DNA from 3 places in the Streptomyces sp. NPDC000151 genome. Region 3 is predicted to be linked to each of the others. Evidence: riboswitches for the same ligand, from Rfam matches in the RefSeq annotation. Region 3 holds a riboswitch; each other region holds the start of a gene.
What was found. A riboswitch is a leader RNA that binds a small molecule or an ion and turns the genes downstream of it on or off. The one in region 3 is predicted to bind cobalamin.
Positions count from the first base shown of each region.

Region 1: another riboswitch for cobalamin. It lies ahead of ABT381_RS32930 (SCO2321 family membrane protein); the one in region 3 lies ahead of ABT381_RS12730 (ribonucleoside-diphosphate reductase subunit alpha).
Region 2: another riboswitch for cobalamin. It lies ahead of nicT (Nickel transporter NicT); the one in region 3 lies ahead of ABT381_RS12730 (ribonucleoside-diphosphate reductase subunit alpha).

Region 1 is NZ_JBEPFC010000200.1:4,325-10,938, forward strand. It holds gene lanKC (class III lanthionine synthetase LanKC) at 1-872, opposite strand, end outside; gene ABT381_RS32915 (ferredoxin) at 1,037-1,270, opposite strand; gene ABT381_RS32920 (aldehyde dehydrogenase) at 1,275-2,726, opposite strand; gene ABT381_RS32925 (Strvi_7410 family MBL fold metallo-hydrolase) at 2,856-3,893, shown strand; cobalamin riboswitch at 3,976-4,115, shown strand; gene ABT381_RS32930 (SCO2321 family membrane protein) at 4,294-5,550, shown strand; gene ABT381_RS32935 (SCO2322 family protein) at 5,547-6,275, shown strand; partial or broken gene ABT381_RS32940 (CbiQ family ECF transporter T component) at 6,272-6,614, shown strand, end outside.
Region 2 is NZ_JBEPFC010000063.1:10,559-17,172, forward strand. It holds gene ABT381_RS18990 (PP2C family protein-serine/threonine phosphatase) at 1-35, shown strand, start outside; gene ulaA (PTS ascorbate transporter subunit IIC) at 67-1,638, opposite strand; gene ABT381_RS19000 (PTS sugar transporter subunit IIAB) at 1,658-2,437, opposite strand; gene ABT381_RS19005 (HhH-GPD-type base excision DNA repair protein) at 2,508-3,095, shown strand; gene nicT (Nickel transporter NicT) at 3,129-4,244, opposite strand; cobalamin riboswitch at 4,277-4,527, opposite strand; gene ABT381_RS19015 (helix-turn-helix domain-containing protein) at 4,524-5,420, opposite strand; gene ABT381_RS19020 (NAD(P)-dependent alcohol dehydrogenase) at 5,559-6,608, shown strand.
Region 3 is NZ_JBEPFC010000032.1:44,176-50,789, reverse strand. It holds gene def (peptide deformylase) at 1-221, shown strand, start outside; gene ABT381_RS12735 (ribonucleotide-diphosphate reductase subunit beta) at 315-1,367, opposite strand; gene ABT381_RS12730 (ribonucleoside-diphosphate reductase subunit alpha) at 1,367-3,796, opposite strand; cobalamin riboswitch at 3,950-4,081, opposite strand; gene ABT381_RS12725 (GNAT family N-acetyltransferase) at 4,158-4,673, opposite strand; gene mctP (monocarboxylate uptake permease MctP) at 4,780-6,396, opposite strand; gene ABT381_RS12715 (DUF3311 domain-containing protein) at 6,492-6,614, opposite strand, start outside.

The DNA of each region.
Region 1 (6,614 bases), on a different contig from region 3:
CGTTCGCGCTCCAGGCGGGTGACCGCGTCGGCGAGGTCGGCGGCGAGGCCGGCGTGCGGCCTCGCCTCCTTCAGGACCACCCTCTCACCGGTGCTCCGGTCCCGGCCGGCGTAGACGCCGCCCCCGTTGGAGAAGTGCAGCGCCGACTCGATGGCGTACGGCAGGTCGGCGACGGTCGTGGCGTTGCGGGCCGCGAGCTGCGGGGCCAGGAAGCCGGGCAGCGGCACCCACTCCGGCGGCCGGAAGGCGGGCTCGCGGCGGTCCGGGACCAGCCGTCCTTCGGCGTTCTCGATGGCGGGCACGAGCGCGCCCGTGCCGTCGACGCAGTACCGCCGGGCGAAGCCGCCGTACCGCACGTACAGCGGTCCGTCGTTCCACCGCAGGTCGCTCAGGATGTAGGGGCCCGGCTCGCCGTCCAGCAGCGAGCCCAGCTCCTCCAGAACGCGGTGGCATTCCGCTTCGTCCAGCGGGTAAATGGTGGCGAATTTGCCGCTGGCGGCCCGGTCGGCGTACTTGGAATTCCGCAGGTGCAGCGGGCGCGGGCCCGGCACGAATTTGAACGGAATGGACCTGGCGACGCAGTAGTCCCAGACCTTGGACGCTATCTTCTCCGCATTGTCCGGGCAGGCCGACACATGTATCTTCCACCCCTGCTTCGGCCTGCCCGGACGCGGGTTCCCCTCGCTGTCCACGGGATTGACGTGGAGCCAGTCCCCGGAGAGGAAACAGCGCCACCCTTCGGGGACCGCGCGTTGCGCCGCTTCGTAGACCGCACTGTCGTCAGCTGCGGCACTTTCCCCGACGGACAAACGGTCCGGGGTTTCATAGAAATACCTGTCAGCCAGGCAGTACACCTCGTACCGCTTATCCATCGTCTCCCCCCTCGGCGGCGTGGAATAGAGATTTCCACGCAACGGGAGGGACGGACAGTCACAGATGTCATGAGATCACCGTGAGGAACGCACAGGTAACTCTAAGTACGGACCAGGGGCTCGCTCATCCGTTCGACGGGGCGGGCGGGGCGTACGGGGCGGCGCTACTCCTCCGGCGGGAAGACTGATTCCCCGGAGTCCGCCTCCGTAATCAGGATCGCCTCGACCGGACATCCCTCGGCGGCCGACAGCACGGCCTCACGGGCGTCCGTCTCGCCCGCCACCGGGTGCGACTGCCGCGCGGAGTCCAGCCGGAAGTCCCCGGGCGCCATGCTCGCGCACAGCCCCGAGCCGATGCAGACCCCGCGGTCCACCTCCACCTGCCAGCGGTCGCCCATGCGCTCACTCCCCCGCCGGGAGGTGGATCATCTTGTGCTCCAGATACGCGCCGTACCCCTCGGGGCCGAACTCCCGCCCGATGCCGCTGTTCTTGTAGCCGCCGAACGGCCCGAGCATGTCCAGGCTGAAGGTGTTCACGGAGTACGTGCCGGTGCGCACCCGGCGCGCCACCTCGATGCCGCGCTCGGTGTCCGCCGTCCACACCGATCCGGAGAGCCCGTAGTCGGAGTCGTTCGCGATCCGTACCGCCTCGTCCTCGTCCTCGTACGGCAGCAGGCAGATCACCGGGCCGAAGATCTCCTCGCGGGCGATCCGCATACCGGGCGTGACCTCGCCGAAGAGGGTGGGCTCGACGTACCAGCCGGTGGCCTGGTCCGCCGGGCGGCCGCCGCCGGCCAGCACCTTGGCGCCCTCCTGCTGCCCGGCCGCGATGTACTCCAGCGACCGGCGCCGCTGCCGCTCGGCGACCAGCGGGCCGACCTCGGTGGCCGCGTCCAGCGGATCGCCGACCTTCAGGGCGGTGGCCGCTGCGGCGAACCGCTCGGCGATCTCCTCGTAGTGGGAGCGCGGCGCGAGGATGCGGGTCTGGGCCACACACGCCTGCCCGTTGAGCATCCAGGCGAAGGGGGTGATCCCGGCGACCGCCGCGTCCAGGTCCGCGTCCGGCAGGATCACCGCGGCCGACTTGCCGCCCAACTCCAGTGTCACGCGGGTGAGCCGGCGCGCGGCCACCTCCATGACGCGTTTGCCGGCCGCGACCGACCCGGTGAAGGACACCTTGTCCACGCCCGGGTGCCCGACCAGGTACTCGCTGACCTCCCGGTCGGCCGGGAGGATGGACAGCACACCCTCGGGCAGCCCGGCCTCGGCCGCGATCTCCGCGAGCAGATACGCGTCCAGCGGCGTCTCCGGCGACACCTTCAGCACCGCCGAGCACCCGGCCAGCAGCGCGGGCGCGAGCTTGGCGGCGGCGGTGAACTGCGGGACGTTCCACGGCACCACGGCCGCGACCACCCCGACCGGCTCGCGGCGGATCAGCAGCGGCCCGAGGAGGCCCTGCCGCCGCTCCTCGTAGGCGAAGTCGCGGGCGACCGTGATCGCCGCGTCCCAGGCCAGCATCGCGGCGAGCGACTGCACCATGACGCCCGCGGTGTACGGGGTGCCGTTCTGCGCGCTGATGAGCCGCGCGAACTCCTCGCTCCGCACGGCGAACGCGTCCTTGATCCGCGTGATCACCGCGATCCGGTCGGCGAGCGGGGTGTCCGCCCAGACGCCGGAGTCGAAGGACGCGCGGGCCGCCGTGACGGCGCGGTCCACGTCGGCCCGGGAGGCGTGCGGCACCCGGCCGATGACCTGCTCGGTGTGCGGGGAGACGACCTCGATGGTGTCCCGCCCTGCGGGATCGACCCACTCGCCGCCTATGTAGAGCTGTCCGTGCTCGATCAGATCGGCCATCGACTCCGCCTCCCGCGGTCACCGCGATACGTGACGTAAATCTGACGCTGCATCAGAACTGATACCAGTTCTAGCTATAGTGGGCAACGGTGAGGCACGCGACGGCGTGCGGGCCGGGAGGGGCAGGACATGCCGCACGTGATCGACCACCGGGGCGGGGTGTGGAGCATCGCCGTGCCCATACCGGACAACCCGCTCGGGCACACCCTCGTCCATGTACTGGAGACGGACCGCGGCCCGGTGCTGATCGACACCGGCTGGGACGACCCGGACTCCTGGGACGCCCTCGCCGCCGGGCTCACCGCCTGCGGCACCGACGTGGCCGATCTGCACGGCGTCCTGGTCACTCACCACCACCCGGATCACCACGGTCTGTCGGCGCGGGTCAGGGAGGCGTCCGGCGCGTGGATCGCGATGCACGCGGCCGACACGGAGGTCGTCCGCCGCACCCGTGAGGCCGAGCCGGGCACGTGGCTGACGTACGTCATCGCGAAACTGGCCTCGGCTGGCGCGCCCGAGGACCACCTCGCGCCGCTCTACGCGGCCCGCGCCGAGGGGCGCACGCGCGGGCTCCCGGACCAGCGTCCCGCGCTCCCGGACCGCGAGATCGTCCCCGGCGAGCTGCTGGACCTCGCGGGGCGGCGGCTGCGCGCGGTCTGGACGCCGGGCCACACACCGGGCCACGTCTGCCTCCACCTGGAGGAGGCGCACCCGGCGGCGCGCCCCGGGCACGGCCGGCTCTTCTCCGGCGACCACCTGCTGCCGGGCATCACGCCGCACGTCGGCCTGTACGAGGACCCGGACGACGCGACGGTCACCGATCCCCTCGGCGACTATCTGGACTCCCTGGAGCGGATCGCGCGGCTCGGCGTCGCCGAGGTCCTCCCGGCCCACCAGCACGCCTTCACCGGCGCCGCCGAGCGGGCGGCGGAGCTCGTCGCGCACCACGAGGAACGGCTCGGCGGCCTGCGCGCCCTGCTCGCCGCCCCGCTCACGCCCTGGCAGCTCGCCGAGACCATGACGTGGAACCGCCCGTGGGAGGAGATCCCGTACGGCTCGCGCACCATCGCCGTCTCCGAGGCCGAGGCGCACCTGCGGCGCCTGGTGAAGGCGGGGCTGGCCGAGCCGGTGCCGGGCTCGGAACCGGTGACGTACCGGGCGGTGTGAGGCACGCGGCTGCCGGAGGCGGTGGGCCCGGGCGGCCACGCAGCCCTTCTGCACGTGCCGGAGACCGGCCGCTACCCGCCGGTTAAAGTGGTCCGGACAAGTTCATTCGTGCCCGACCGGGGGAAGCCGGTGGAAAACCGGCGCTGACCCGCAGCCGTGAGCCCTGGCGCGCATCCGTGCGCCGGAGCGAGCCGGAACGCCCGGCGGGGCACGCCCAAGGCTCCCGCGTACCGTACGGCCGCCCTTCATCGGCCGTCCGGCGCGCGGCACCGTCGAGGTATACGGAGCTGAGCCCGGTGCCACCGCGCCCGCGCGCCGCGCGCGACGTGGTGCGGCGGAGTACGGCTGCGTGACCTCCCACCTCGCGCACCCCGCGAACCGACCGAGAGGCACCGACCCCATGGCCATCACGGCCCGCTCCCTCGCCGCCCCGGCGCGCCGCTGCGCCGCGGCCCTGGCCGCCGCCGTGCTGTGCGCGGCCGCTGCCCCCGCCGCGTTCGCCGCCGACCCCGCGCCCGCCGCGTCCCCCAAGCTCCCGAAGGGCCTGTACGGCAGCACGGACCCGAAGTACGACGGCGTCTGGCGGCAGTCGCTGGCGCTGCTGGCGCAGGACACCGCGGGCGTGCGCCCGGCGGACTCGGCGGTGGACTGGCTCGCCGGGCAGCAGTGCGCCGACGGCGCGTTCACCGCGTACCGCGCCGACCCGAAGCAGGGCTGCGACGCGAAGACGATGCGGGACACCAACCAGACGGCCGCCGCCGTGCAGGCGCTGGCCGCGGTCGGCGGGCATGCGGACGCGGTGCGCAAGGGCGTCTCCTGGCTGAAGTCCGCCCAGAACGACGACGGCGGCTGGGGCTCGGCCGCCGGCGCCCCGAGCGACGCCAACTCCACTTCGGTGGTGATCGGCGCGCTGGCCGCCACGGGCACGAAGCCCGAGTCGGTGACGGCCAAGAAGGGCGGCACGTCGCCGTACGACGGGCTGCTCGCCTTCCGGCTCGGCTGCGACGCGAAGAAGAAGGACCGCGGCGCGTTCGCCTTCCAGGCCAAGGACGGGAAGCTCGCCGCCAATGAGGACGCGACGGCCGCCGCGGTACTGGGGGCGCTGGGGAAGGGCTTCGTCGTCGAGCCGGGTGCGGACGCCGCGAAGCCGGCGTCCTGCGAGGACGCCGCGAAGGACCCGCACGCGGCCGCCGCCGACGGCGCGGCCCACCTCGTCTCCGTCCTGGACGCGCACGGCCACCACCTGATGTCCGCGATGCCCGGCGCCGAGGCGCAGCCGGACGTCGGCAACACCGCCGACGCCGTCGTCGCGCTGGCCGCCGCGGGGCGTGCCGACGAGGCGAAGCGGTCGCTGGGCTGGCTGCGCGGGCACTCGGCGGCCTGGGCGAAGCAGAGCGGCCCGGCCGCGTACGCGCAGCTGATCCTCGCCACGCACGCCACCGGCGGCGACCCGCACGACTTCGGCGGCACGGACCTGGTGACGAAGCTCAACGCGACCGGCCCGAAGCCGGCGGCCGCCTCGGCCCGGCAGGACGGCAAGGACCAGAAGCAGGACGAGGGCGGCATCTCCGTGTGGTGGGTCGTGGTCGTCGGCCTGGCGGCGGGCGCCGGCATCGGCTTCCTGGTGAGCGGCCGCCGGAAGCAGAACCAGCTGTGAGCAGCGCCGTCCGTATCGCACGCGGCATCGGCGCCCTGGCCCTGGCCGGCACGGCCACGGGCCTGGCCGCCGCGCCCGCGCACGCCGAGGAGTACCGCTACTGGTCCTTCTGGACGGCGGACGCGGCGGCCCACGGGGGCGGTGGCTGGACGTACGCCACCGAGGGGCCCTCGACGGCCCGCCCCGCAGACGGCGGCGTGGCCGGCTTCCGCTTCACCGTCAGCGCCGACTCCGCGCGCGCCACGAAGCCGCGCGCGGCCGCCGACTTCGACGCGGTCTGCGGCGGCACGAAGGCGGCGGACGGCCGCAAGCGGGTCGCCGTCGTCCTCGACTTCGGCACGGCGGCCGACGCCCCGAAGGGCGAGAACCCGCCCGCGGCCCGTACGGAGTGCGCGCGGGTCCCCGAGGACGCGAGCGCGGGCGACGCGCTGGCCGCGGTCGCGGCGCCGCTGCGGTACGACTCCAGTGCGCTGCTGTGCGCGATAGCCGGTTATCCGGAAAAGGGCTGCGCCGAGCAGGCGGGCGGGTCGTCGAAGGGCTCCGGCGAGTCCACCGGGTCCACCGGGTCCGCGGCGCCCGATGGTGGCGCGTCCGGCTCCGGTGCGTCCGGCTCCGGCGAGCACACCGGTGCCGGTGGGCCCTCCGCCGGCCTGATGGGCGGCATCGCCGCGGTTGCCGTCCTCGGCGCCGCCGCGGTGTGGCAGGCCCGGCGCCGGCGCGGATGACCGGCACCCGAGCCCCCGCCCGGCTGCGCGCCCCCGCCCGGCTGCGTGCTCCCCTCGCCACGCGGGGGCGTGCGCTGCACGCCGGCGCGTGGTGGCTGTGGGCGCTGGGCCTGGCGACGGCCGCGTCCCGCACCACCAACCCGCTGCTCCTCGGCCTGCTCATCGGCGTCGCCGGATACGTGGTCGCGGCCCGCCGCTCCGACGCGCCCTGGGCCCGGTCCTACGGCGCGTTCGTCAAGCTCGGCCTGGTCGTGCTCGCCATCCGGCTGGTCTTCGCCTTCGTACTCGGCTCGCCCGTCCCCGGTACGCACCTCCTGGTCACGCTCCCCGAAGTGCCGC
Region 2 (6,614 bases), on a different contig from region 3:
TCATCCGCCCGCCGACCCGGCAGCGCTCCGGCTGAGCCGCGGCCGCCGGGCTCCCCACGAAAGTACTCAGTCGGACTCCGGCGGCGGGGGCGGCGTGGGCGCGCCGGCCGGCGGCGCGATCTTCGCGTGAGCGGTCGTGCCGGTCCTGCCGGTCGTCGGGGCCGCGGCCGCCGGGGCTTCCGTACGGGGCAGTACGGCATCCCGGCGCGCGCCCGGATCCCAGCCGGTCTCCACCACCCGCTTCTGCACGAGCACGGCGCCGCCCAGCACCACCGCGCCGATGGCCAGCATCAGCACGACGGCGCCCGCGCCGCCCGGCTTGGCCGCGTTGCCGATCAGCGAGCCGAACCAGCCGAAGTCCGCGTCCCCGAAGGTGGTGTTCTCCTCGCCGAACGCGCCGAGCACCTTCAGGAGCAGCGCGGGCAGGAAGGTGATGAGGACGCCGTTGACGAAGGCGCCGACGGCCGCGCCGCGCCGGCCGCCCGTCGCGTTGCCGTAGACGCCGGCCGCGCCACCGGTGAAGAAGTGCGGCACCAGCCCCGGCAGGACCAGCGCGAGGCCGAACCACGGGTGGAAGAGCGCGGAGAGCAGCCCGAGGCTGACCAGGCCGCCGAGGAAGCTGCAGAGGAAGCCGATGAGGACAGCGTTCTGCGCGTACGGGAAGACGATCGGCGCGTCCAGCGACGGCACCGCGCCGGGCACCACCTTCCTGGCGATGCCCTGGAACGCCGGGACCAGCTCGCCCAGGATCGTCCGCACGCCGAACAGGATGATCGCGACGGCGATGCCGAACTGCAGGCCCTGCATGACGGACTGCATCACGTAGTTGCCGAGGCCGGTGGCGGCCGCGCCGCCGTCGCCCGCGAACGCCTTGAACGCGGTCTCCCGGCCGGCCCTGGCCAGGAAGAGGACCGCCATGATCACGTAGATCAGGACCATGGACAGCGCGGTGGCGACCATCGAGTCCCGCAGGAAGCGCAGCCCCTCGGGCAGCTTCATGTCCTCCGTACTGCGGCTGCGCCGGCCGACCAGCTGCCCGGCCGCGCCCGCCGCGACGTACCCGGCGGTGCCGAAGTGGCCGATGGCGATCGTGTTGTCGCCGGTGATGCGCTTGGTCCACGGGTGCGCGAAGGCCGGCATGGAGACCAGCAGGATGCCCAGCAGCACGCCGCCGACCAGCACCACGACGGCCGAGGACTGGCCGGCGGTGGCCAGCACCACGGTCAGCAGCGTCGCCATGAACAGCATGTGGTGGCCGGTCAGGAAGACGTACCGCAGCGGCGTGAAGCGGGCCAGCAGCAGGCTGACCCCGAAGCCGACGATCATCAGCCAGGCGACCCGGGCGCCGAACTGCGCCTGCGCGATGCCGACGATCGCCTCGTTGGTCGGGATGACGCCGTGCGCGCCGGTCGCGCCCTGGATCATCTCGCCCAGCGGGGCGAGGGCCGTGACGACCAGATTGGCGCCGGCCCCGATCAGCAGGAAGCCCAGCGTCGCCTTGAGGGCGCCGCCGACGATCTGCCCTGCGGACCTGCGCAGGGCGATCAGGCCGGTGGCCGTGATCAGGCCGACCAGGTACGCCGGCTGGCTGAGGACCTCGTTGACCAGGAATTCGGCGATCGATACGAGCCAGTGCATGGAGATGGTGCGCCCTTCGTTACTGGACGTCGTAGGTGTCTCGGAGGATGCGGTCGACCTCACCCGTACTGGTGAAGTTCTCGACGACCTTCACCGGGACGCCGACGTCGCCGAGCGTCCGGGCGATCTCGCCCGAGGTGAGGATGGCGACGGCCTCGCCGGCCTTGCCCTTGGCGGAGATGGTGTCGGTCGCCTCGACGGTGACGTACTTCGTCCAGCCCCAGCGGTCGAGCACCTGCTCCAGGGTGTTCTTCAGGAAGAGGCTGGTGCCCAGGCCGTTGCCGCAGACGGTGAGGATCTTGTGCGCGGACCCGCCGCCGGCCTGCCGTTCCGCCGGCTCCGCCGGCGCGTCCCGGCCCGCCAGCACCGCGTGCACCGCCTCCGGCGTCCGGGCCTCGCGCAGCGCCCGCTCGGTCTCCGGGTCCGCGAGCAGCCGCGCGAGCGCCGCCATCGCCTCCGTGTGCGCCCCGGAGTCCTTCGCCGCGAGCGCGACGACCAGGCTCACCGGGTCGTTCGACTCGTGCCCGAACTCCACCGGCTCGGCCAGCCGGACCCAGGACATGCCGGTCCTCAGGACCGCGGGCGAGGGGCGGGCGTGCGCGAAGGCGAAGCCGGGCGCGATGACGATGTACGGACCGTTCTCCTCGACGTTCTCGATCATTTCCGTGGTGTACTCACCGGTACTGGTACCGGTCGCGACCATGAGGTCGCCGGCGGCCCGTACCGCCGCTTGCCAGTCCGCCGCCGCCACGTCCAGCCGCACGGCCTCGGCGGGGATCAGTTCGCTCAGTGTCGGCATGGACGGGATCGTCGCACGAAAACGCTTGCCTGGATATGCGCGGTGCGGCGCCGGAAGGGATCATCGGAACATGAACGTGAGGATGCGGGTCGCCCAGCAGGAGGAAGCCGACGAACTGCTCGGCCGCAGTCCGCTCGCCGCGCTGGTGGGCATGCTGCTGGACCAGCAGGTGCCGATGGAGTGGGCGTTCACCGGTCCGTACACCATCGCCCGGCGGATGGCCGGGGACGACCTGGACGCGCAGGCCATCGCGGCGCAGGACCCGGAGGCGTTCGAGGAGCTGCTGGCCCGCAAGCCGGCCGTGCACCGCTATCCGCGGTCGATGGCCAAGCGGGTGCAGCAGCTGTGCCAGTACCTCGTCACGCACTACGACGGGGACGCCGAGGCCGTGTGGCGGGACGCCGAAACCGGCGCCGAGCTGCTGAAACGCCTCAACGACCTGCCCGGCTTCGGCAAGCAGAAGGCACAGATCTTCCTGGCCCTCCTCGGCAAGCAGTTCGGCGTGCGCCCCGAGGGCTGGCGCGAGGCCGCGGGGCCGTACGGCGAGGAGGGCTCGCACCGCTCGGTCGCCGACATCACGGGCCCCGAGTCGCTGGCCGAGGTCCGGGCGTACAAGCAGCAGATGAAGCGGGCGGCGAAGAAGGCGGCCGGCAAGTAGGGCCGCGCGGCCCGCCGCCCGGGGCGTGCGCGCTCAGCCCTCCGAAGGGGCGGCCACCCGCGCCGCCCACCGCTGTTCGACGCCCGACAGCCGCCAGTAGGCGATCGCCGCCGCCCAGACGACGACGAAGAGGCCGACGATGAGGTAGCCGACGTTGTCCAGGTCCAGGCCGGAGATCCGGTCGGTGACCGCGTCCTTCAGGCCGAGCTTGTCGTGCAGCACGGTCACCAGCTCGATGGTGCCGATGAAGAGGGCCACGGCGATGGACAGGCCGGTGATCGTGAGGTTGTAGTAGACCTTGCGCACCGGGTTGGAGAACGCCCACTGGTACGCGAAGTTCATGAACGTGCCGTCGAGGGTGTCGAAGAGGCTCATCCCGGCCGCGAACAGCAGCGGCAGGCACAGGACCGCGTACCAGGGCAGCCCGGACGCGGCGCCGCTGCCCGCCATCACCATCAGCGTCACCTCGGTCGCGGTGTCGAAGCCGAGGCCGAGGAGCAGCCCGATCGGGTACATCTGGCCCGGCCGCGTGATGGTCCTGGTGAACCGGCCGAGCACCCGGTTCATGAAGCCGCGCGAGTCCAGCTGCCGCTCCAGCTCCGACTCGTCGTACTCCCCGGCCCGCATGGCGCGGAAGACCCGCCAGATGCCGGCCAGCGCGATCAGGTTGAGGGCGGCGATGAGGTAGAGGAAGGCCCCGGAGACGGTGGTGCCGACCGTGCCGAGCACCTGGTGCGTACGGGAGCCCTCGTCCATCAGGGTCCCCGCGAGCGCCGCGCCGCCCGAGACCAGCGCGGCCATCAGCACGACCATGCTGGAGTGGCCGAGCGCGAACCAGAAGCCCACCGAGACCGGCCGCTTCCCGTCGGCCATGAGCTTGCGGGTGGTGTTGTCGATCGCGGCGATGTGGTCCGCGTCGAACGCGTGCCGCATGCCGAGGGTGTACGCGGTGACGCCCAGGCCCACGCCGAACACCTGTGTGCCGACGGTGTAGTGGCCGGGCACGACGAGCAGGAACAGCACACCGAACGCGACGATGTGCAAAGCGGCTATGACCGCCAGCAGGCCGGCCGTACGGACGGTGTCGCGCCGCTGCCAGCGGAACTGCGACAGATCGGCGGACGTGGGGGTATGAGTGGGCACGGTCATCCGGCCATCACGCTCCAGCACCTCGTGGAATCAGTTCGTGAGATGCCGTGGCCGGTCTCCTGGCTTACGAGGATCTCCTCCCCGCTCGTCAAGAGCGTGGAGGAGGACGCGCCCGCCCCGGCCTTCCCGTCCGCACTCCGCGGTCAGTGGCCCCCCGTACGTACGCGGTGCACGCACGGGGAATGGGTCGGTAGCTCCCCGATCACAGTGGCGAGGGCCGCTCCGGAATCGGACCCGTAGGTCTTCACCGGTCTTCCCGAGCACCACGGCCCGGCCACTCTAACCTCCCCCGTCCCGCCGCCGGGCGGTGTCCTCGGCCATCGGCTCTACGGCAACCGGGTCCGCCGCCGCCCAGTCGCCCAGCAGCCGCAGCGATTCCGCCGAGGCCGAGCCCGGCTCCGCGTGGTAGACGATCAGCTGCTGGTCCGGGTCGGCGGGCAGCCGCAGCGTCTCGTACGACAGGGTCAGCGGCCCGACGACCGGGTGGTGCAGCCGCTTCACGCCGAAGCCCTTGTCCTGCACGTCGTGCGTGGCCCACAGCTGCCGGAACTCCTCGCTCTTGACCGACAGCTCCCCGATCAGCGAGGCGAGCAGCGGGTCGTCGGGATGGCAGCCCGCGTCCAGGCGGAGGTAGGAGACGATGTCGGCGGCCTTGCTCTCCCAGTCGACGTAGAGCTCGCGCGCTGCCGGGTCCAGGAAGACCTGCCAGGCGATGTTCCGCTGCTCGGGCGGGAGCGCGGCGTAGTCGCCGAGCAGGGCGCACGCCATGCGGTTCCAGCCGATGACGTCCAGGCGGCGGCCCGCGACATACGCCGGAATCCCCTCCATCGCGTCCAGCAGCTGCTGCAGCGCGGGCCGCACCCGCTGCGGCCGCCCGGCGCCGCGCGAGCGCTTGGCCTTCGGCTTGACCAGGTGATTGAGGTGGGCCCGCTCGGCCTCGTTGAGCCGCAGGGCGCCGGCGATCGCGTCCAGTACGGCCGTGGAGACGTTCTGGCCGTGGCCCTGTTCGAGCCGTACGTAATACGCGACGCTCACCCCGGCCAGCTGCGCGAGCTCCTCCCGCCGCAGGCCCGGCACCCGGCGCCGCCCGCTGGGCCGCGGCAGTCCGACGTCCTCGGGCTGCAGACGCGCGCGGCGGGTGCGCAGAAACTCGCTCAATTCGGTGCGCTGGTCCATAGGCCCAGTATCCGGCCCGCCGCGTCCGTACGGGCCGGCCGAGCGGGCGTGAGGGTGCCACTACCAGTGGTACCAACCGCGTGCGTACGAAAACGGGGGCTCTGGCTCCGCTTCTCGTCCCGACGCAGCCTTGATGGCATGACACACACCTCTGTCACCGCGTATGCAGCACCCGCGCCCAAGGCACCGCTTGAGCGCACCACCATTCCGCGCCGTGAGCTCGGCGCGCACGACATCGAGATCGACATCAAGTACGCGGGGATCTGCCACTCCGACATCCACCAGGTGGACGAGGACTGGGGCCAGGCCATCTTCCCGATGGTCCCGGGCCACGAGATCGCCGGCGTGGTCTCCGCAGTGGGCCCCGAGGTCACCCGCCACCAGGTCGGCGACCGGGTCGGCGTCGGCTGCATGGTCGACTCCTGCCGGGAGTGCGACAACTGCAAGGCCGGTCTGGAGCAGCACTGCACCGGCACGGGCAACGTACAGACGTACAACGCCATCGGCCGGGACGGCGAGCCGACCTATGGCGGCTACTCGACCCACGTCGTGGTCTCCGAGGACTTCGCCCTCCGCATCCCCGAGGGCATCGGCCTGGACGCCGCCGCGCCGCTGCTGTGCGCGGGCATCACCGTGTACTCGCCGCTCTCCCGCTGGGGCGCGGGCCCCGGCAAGAAGGTCGCGGTCGTCGGCCTGGGCGGCCTCGGCCACATGGCCGTGAAGATCGCCCATGCCATGGGCGCCGAGGTCACCGTGCTCAGCCAGTCGCTCCGCAAGAAGGACGACGGGCTGAAGCTGGGCGCGAGCCACTACTACGCGACCTCCGACCCGGCCACCTTCCAGGAGCTGACGGGCCGCTTCGACCTGATCATCAACACCGTCTCCGCCGACCTGGACGTGGACGCCTACCTCTCGCTGCTCCGCGTGCACGGCACGATGGTGCAGGTCGGCGCGCCCGAGGGCGCGCTCGGCCTCTCGCCGTTCTCCCTGCTGGGCGGCAGCAAGGCGATGGCCGGTTCGATGATCGGCGGCATCCCCGAGACCCAGGAGATGCTGGACTTCTGCGCCGCGCACGGGATCGGCGCGGAGATCGAGGTGATCTCCGCCGAGCAGATCAACGACGCGTACCGCCGGGTGCAGGCGAGCGACGTCCGCTACCGCTTCGTGATCGACACCTCGACGATGTGATCAGTA
Region 3 (6,614 bases):
AGCTCCCGCGGCCCGACTACGCGGTGGTGCGCGGCCAGGACATCGAGGGCAACGCCATCGCCGTCGAGGGCACCGGCTACTTCGCGCGCTGCCTGCAGCACGAGACGGACCACCTGTACGGATACCTCTACATCGACCGCCTCTCCAAGCGCGACCGCAAGGACGTCCTGAAGCAGATGGCAGAGGGCGAACCGCGCTACCCGGTCGTCGCCAACGACTGACGCCCCGCGTACATCCGGCGCCGCCCCCGAACGGAACACCCGTTCGGGGGCAGCGCGGTTTCCGGCAGCCGTGCCAGAAGTCCGGCAGCCGTTCTAGAACTCGTCGTCGAAGGAGACCGAGCCCTCGACCGCCACCTGGTACGCCGAGGCGCGGCGCTCGAAGAAGTTGGTCAGCTCCTGGACGTTCTGCAGCTCCATGAAGGAGAACGGGTTCTCCGAGCCGTACACCGGTGCGAAGCCGAGCCGCTGCAGCCGCTGGTCGGCCACGCACTGCAGGTACTCCCGCATCGACGCCGTGTTCATGCCCGGCAGGCCGTCGCCGCACAGGTCCTCGGCGAACTGCAGCTCGGCCTCCACGGCCTCCTTCAGCATGTCGGTGACCTGCTGCTCCAGCTCCGCGTCGAACAGCTCCGGCTCCTCCTCGCGGACGGTGTCCACGACGGAGAACGCGAAGTTCATGTGCATGGTCTCGTCGCGGAAGACCCAGTTCGTCCCCGTCGCCAGGCCGTGCAGCAGGCCCCGCGAGCGGAACCAGTACACGTAGGCGAACGCACCGTAGAAGAACAGCCCCTCGATGCAGGCCGCGAAGCAGATCAGGTTCAGCAGGAAGCGGCGGCGGTGGGCCTTGGTCTCCAGCCGGTCGATCTTCTCGACGGAGTCCATCCAGCGGAAGCAGAACTGCGCCTTCTCGCGGATGGACGGGATGCTCTCGACGGCGGCGAACGCGTCGGCGCGGTCGTCCGGGTCGGGCAGGTACGTGTCCAGCAGCGTCAGATAGAACTGGACGTGCACGGCCTCCTCGAAGAGCTGCCGGCTCAGGTAGAGCCGCGCCTCGGGGGAGTTGATGTGCTTGTAGAGAGTGAGGACCAGGTTGTTCGACACGATCGAGTCGCCGGTCGCGAAGAAGGCGACCAGCCGGCCGATCAGGTGCTGCTCGCCCGGCGACAGCTTGGCGAGGTCGGCCACGTCGGAGTGGAGGTCGACCTCCTCCACGGTCCAGGTGTTCTTGATCGCGTCGCGGTAGCGGTCGTAGAAGTCCGGGTACCGCATCGGACGCAGCGTCAGCTCGAAGCCCGGGTCGAGGAGGTTCTTGTGCGTCGCGCCGACGGTGTGGGTGGCGGCGGCGCTCTCGGGTGCGGTGGTCATTACTGGCATGCCTCGCAGGACTCGGGGTTCTCCAGGGAGCAGGCGATCGCCTCGGGGTCGGTCGCCTGCTGGGGTACGGGGGCGGCGGCGGCCGTGCCGCGCGCGGACTGCGCGATCCGGGTCGCCGGGCGGGACCGCAGGTAGTACGTGGTCTTGATGCCGCGCTTCCACGCGTAGGCGTACATCGAGCTGAGCTTGCCGATGGTGGGCGCCGCCATGAAGAGGTTCAGGGACTGGCTCTGGTCCAGGTAGGGAGTGCGGTCGGCGGCCATGTCGATCAGCGCGCGCTGCGGGACCTCCCAGGCCGTGCGGTACAGCGCGCGGACGTCCTCCGGCACCCATTCCAGGTCCTGGACCGAGCCGTTGGCCTCGCGCAGCGCGTCACGGGTCCGCGCGTCCCACAGGCCCAGCGCCTTGAGCTCCTCGATCAGGTACGCGTTGACCTGCAGGAACTCCCCGCTCAGCGTCTCGCGCTTGAAAAGGTTGGAGACCTGCGGCTCGATGCACTCGTACACGCCCGCGATGGAGGCGATGGTCGCGGTGGGGGCGATCGCCAGAAGGAGTGAGTTTCGCATGCCGGTCGCCGCGATACGGGTGCGCAGCGCGGCCCAGCGGTCGGCCCAGCGGGGCTCGGCATTGGGGTAGTGGTCGGGGTGCAGCACGCCGCGGGCGGTGCGGGTCGCCGCCCAGTTCGGGTGCGGGCCGTGCCGCTCGGCGAGGTCGGCGGACGCCTCGTACGCGGCGAGCATGATCCGCTCGGAGATACGGGTGGACAGCTCGCGCGCCTCGGGGGAGTCGAACGGCAAGCGCAGCCGGAAGAACACGTCCTGGAGGCCCATCAGGCCCAGTCCCACCGGTCGCCAGCGGGAGTTGGACGCGCCGGCCTGCTCGGTCGGGTAGAAGTTGATGTCCACGACGCGGTCGAGGAAGGTGACGGCCGTCCGGACCGTGGCGTCCAGCTTGGCCCAGTCCAGCTCGCCGTCCGCGCCCAGGTGCGCGGCGAGGTTGACGGAGCCGAGGTTGCAGACGGCCGTCTCGCCGTCGTCCGTGACCTCCAGGATCTCCGTGCACAGGTTCGAGGAGTGCACGACCCGGCCCGGCTCGGCGGTCTGGTTCGCGGTGCGGTTGGCGGCGTCCTTGAAGGTCATCCAGCCATTGCCGGTCTGCGCCAGGGTCCGCATCATGCGGGCGTACAGCGTCCGCGCGGGGACGGCCTTGATCGCTTTTCCGTCGGCCTCCGCCTGCCGGTACGCGGCGTCGAACTCCGCGCCCCACAGGTCCACCAGCTCCGGCGCGTCCGCCGGCGAGAACAGCGACCAGTCCTGGTCCGCCTCGACCCGGCGCATGAACTCGTCCGGGATCCAGTGCGCGATGTTCAGGTTGTGCGTACGCCGCGCCTCCTCACCGGTGTTGTCGCGCAGCTCCAGGAACTCCTCGATGTCCGCGTGCCAGGTCTCCAGATACACGCAGGCGGCGCCCTTGCGGCGGCCGCCCTGGTTCACCGCGGCGACACTCGCGTCGAGGGTCCGCAGGAACGGCACGATGCCGTTGGAGTGCCCGTTGGTGCCGCGGATCAGCGAACCGCGGGCGCGCACCCGGGAGTACGAGAGGCCGATGCCGCCCGCGTGCTTCGAGAGGCGCGCGACCTGGTGGTAGCGGTCGTAGATCGAGTCCAGCTCGTCCAGCGGCGAGTCCAGCAGATAGCAGGAGGACATCTGCGGGTGGCGGGTGCCGGAGTTGAAGAGCGTGGGGGAGGAGGGCAGGTAGGAGAGCGTGCTGGTCAGCGCGTACAGCGCGGCGACGTCCTGGACGGCGCGGTCCGAGTGGTCCTCGGCCAGGCCGCAGGCCACGCGCAGCAGGAAGTGCTGCGGGGTCTCGATGACCTTGCGGGTGATCGGGTGCCGGAGGAGGTAGCGGGAGTAGACCGTGCGCAGGCCGAAGTAGCCGAAGCGGTCGTCGGCGCCGTCCTGGAGGGCCGCCTCGACCAGCGCGTCCAGCGTGGCGGCGTGCGTCCGGACGAACTCCGCCGTGCCGTCGGCGATCAGACCCTCGCGGTGCCCCGTGGCGACCGAGGCGGCGAAGCCCGTCGCGCCCTGGCTCGCGGCCTCCTCGGCGACCGCGGCGGTCAGCAGCCGGGCGGCCAGCTTGGAGTACTGCGGCTCATCGCCGATCAGCCCGGCCGCGGCCTCCATCGCCAGCTCGCGCAGCTCCGCCGCGTCCGAGCCGGCGTGCCGGCCGCGCAGCGCGGCCGCGGCGACCTTGCCCGGGTCGGTGGCCGGCAGGTCGGCGGTGAGGTCGGTCAGGGTGCGCAGCAGGGCCGTACCGGGGCCGTCGTCGGGCCGCGCGGTCGTCGCCCGCGCCTCCTGTGCCGCCCGCTTCTCCTGTGCCGCCTGCGCCTCTTGTGCTGACTCCGCTGGCGCGATGGTCACCTTGTGCTCTCCTCACTCGGCTGGGGCCGGGGGAGGGCGGTCGGAGGCGTACGGGCAGCCGCGCCGGAGCCCTGCCGGGCACGCGGGCACACCACGCAGCGTCCACCGGCCCATCCCACGGAGCCCGGACGTCTCGACGCCCGCACCGGAACGGATACGGACGTACCGTCGGCAGGTCCTCGGACTCGGCGAGCGCGGCACAAATGCCCACTCAGCACACCGTTGCGGGACAGTTCCGGATTCGCACCGGATTCCCCTGCGGCGACAGCGAGCACGAGCATACATCTTGTGTCGCCCCGCGCGAGCGTTCCCATATCTTGTGTCGCGACGCTGCTGTCCGTGCAGCCGTACGCACGGATGGTCACCCCTGCGAAGGCGTCAGCTCCCGGGCGAACGTCAGCAGCGGGCCGGCGTCCGGTATCGGATGCCAGTCGCGGTCCGGGGTCCGCGTGAACCCCAGGCGACGGTAGATGCGGTGCGCGCTGAGCATCGAGCGCTGGGAGGACAGCACGAGACGTGCGCAGCCCTCGGTCTCCCGCGCACGTTCCAGACACGCGCGCACCAGCGCCTCGCCCGCGCCTCTGCCGCGTGCCTCCTTCGCGACCGCCAGCATCCGGAACTCCGCCTCGCCCGGCCGCGCGATGTCCGCCCACGGACCGCCCGCCGGCACGAACGTCACCCCGCCCAGCACCTCGCCGTCCGCCACGGCCACCAGCACCTCCGCCTCGGCGGCCCGCCGCGCCACGTCCCGCAGCAGGGGCAGATAGCCGTCGTCCTCCCCGAAGTCGAGCAGCCCGTCACCGAGATACGCCTGGGCCGTGATCTCGCCCAGCCACGCGTGCTCCTCCGTACGTATCCGCCTGACCACGATGTCCATGGGATCCATGCGCTCAGTGTGCACCGGGGGTACGACAACGGGCCGCCGGTTTCCACCGGCGGCCCGTCGGCCGTCATGAGCTCAGGCGGGACTCTGCGGTCACGACCTAGTGGGCGGCGCCCGCCGTGGCCGGCGGCAGGTCCACCTGGACGCCCTTGTCACCGGCGTCCGCCGTGTAGTCCTCGGGCGAGGTCTCGTCGATGCCGGCAGGGGCCTTCACGGCCCGCAGGACGACCGTCAGGACCACCGTCACCAGGACGTTGAGCACGAACGCGGTCAGGCCGATGTAGCCGATCTCGCCGATCCCGGGGATCTCCGCGTTCGAGCCGCCGAAGTGCTTCTGCGTGGGGCTCGCCACGCCGTACGCCGCGACCGTGCCGTACACCATGCCGACCGCCCAGCCGGCGAGCAGCGCCCAGCGGTGGAACCAGCGGGTGAACAGGCCGCCCACCAGCGCCGGCATGGTCTGCAGGATCCAGATGCCGCCCAGCAGCTGGAAGTTGATCGCCACCGTCTTGTCCATCGTCAGGACGAACGCCAGCGCGCCGACCTTCACCAGCAGCGACACCAGCTTGGCGACCTTGTGCTCCTGCGCGGGCGTGGCGCCCGGCTTGAGGAAGTCCTTGTAGATGTTGCGGGTGAAGAGGTTCGCCGCGGCGATCGACATGATCGCGGCGGGCACCAGCGCGCCGATGCCGATCGCGGCGAACGCCACGCCCGTGAACCAGTCGGGGAACATGTTCTCGAACAGCTGCGGGATCGCCAGCTGCCCGTTCTGCACCTTGATCCCGGCCGCGATCGCCATGAAGCCCAGCAGCGCGAGCAGGCCGAGCATCAGCGAGTACAGCGGCAGGATGGTGGTGTTGCGGCGGATCACGTTACGGCTGCGCGAGGAGAGCGTGGCCGTGATCGAGTGCGGGTACATGAACAGCGCCAGCGCCGAGCCGAGCGCCAGCGTCCCGTACGCCCACTGCGCGTTGGGGCCGCTCGCCAGCTCGCCGCGCGGCTTGCCGGTGGCCGGGTTCGTCTGCGCGAAGGCGTCGCCCGCCGTGTGGAAGATGTGCTCGAAGCCGCCCAGCTTGATCGGGATGTAGATGATCGCCACCGCGATGACGAGGTAGATCAGGCCGTCCTTGACGAACGCGATCAGCGCGGGCGCGCGCAGCCCGGAGGAGTAGGTGTACGCGGCCAGCACGCCGAAGGCGATCAGCAGCGGCAGGTCCTTGATGAACCAGTTCGTGCTCTCGCCGCCGCCGACGCCCATCACGTCCAGGACCGCCTGGATGCCCACGAGTTGCAGCGCGATGTACGGCATCGTGGCGAGGATGCCGGTGAGCGCGACGGCCAGCGACAGGGCCTTGGAGCCGAAGCGGCCGCGCACGAAGTCCGAGGTGGTGACGTACCCGTGCTTGTGCGACACCGACCACAGCCGCGGCAGGAACGTGAAGATCAACGGGTAGACGAGGATCGTGTACGGCACGGCGAAGAAGCCGGCCGCCCCCGCCGCGTAGATCGCCGCGGGCACGGCGACGAAGGTGTACGCGGTGTAGAGGTCGCCGCCCAGCAGGAACCACGTCACCCACGTACCGAAGCTGCGGCCGCCCAGGCCCCACTCGTCGAGGTTGTCGGACTGGTCGGCCCTGCGCCAGCGGGCGGCCAGGAAGCCCATGACCGTCACGGCGATGAAGAAGAAGATGAAGACGGCCAGCGCGATGCCGTTCACGCCGCCGGTCGCGTCCGCCGCGAGCGCGCTTCCGGCCGGGATGGTCGGGGTGGCCGGGGCGACCGAGGTGGCCAGGAAGTTCGTTGCCGTGGTCATCACTTCGACGCACCGTCCTTACGGGCGCGAAGCCCGCGCTGCTCACGCTGCACGAGCTTGTACGCGGTCATCGTCAGCGCCGTCGAGATCAGCACCCACAGCATCTGGTACCAGTAGAAGAA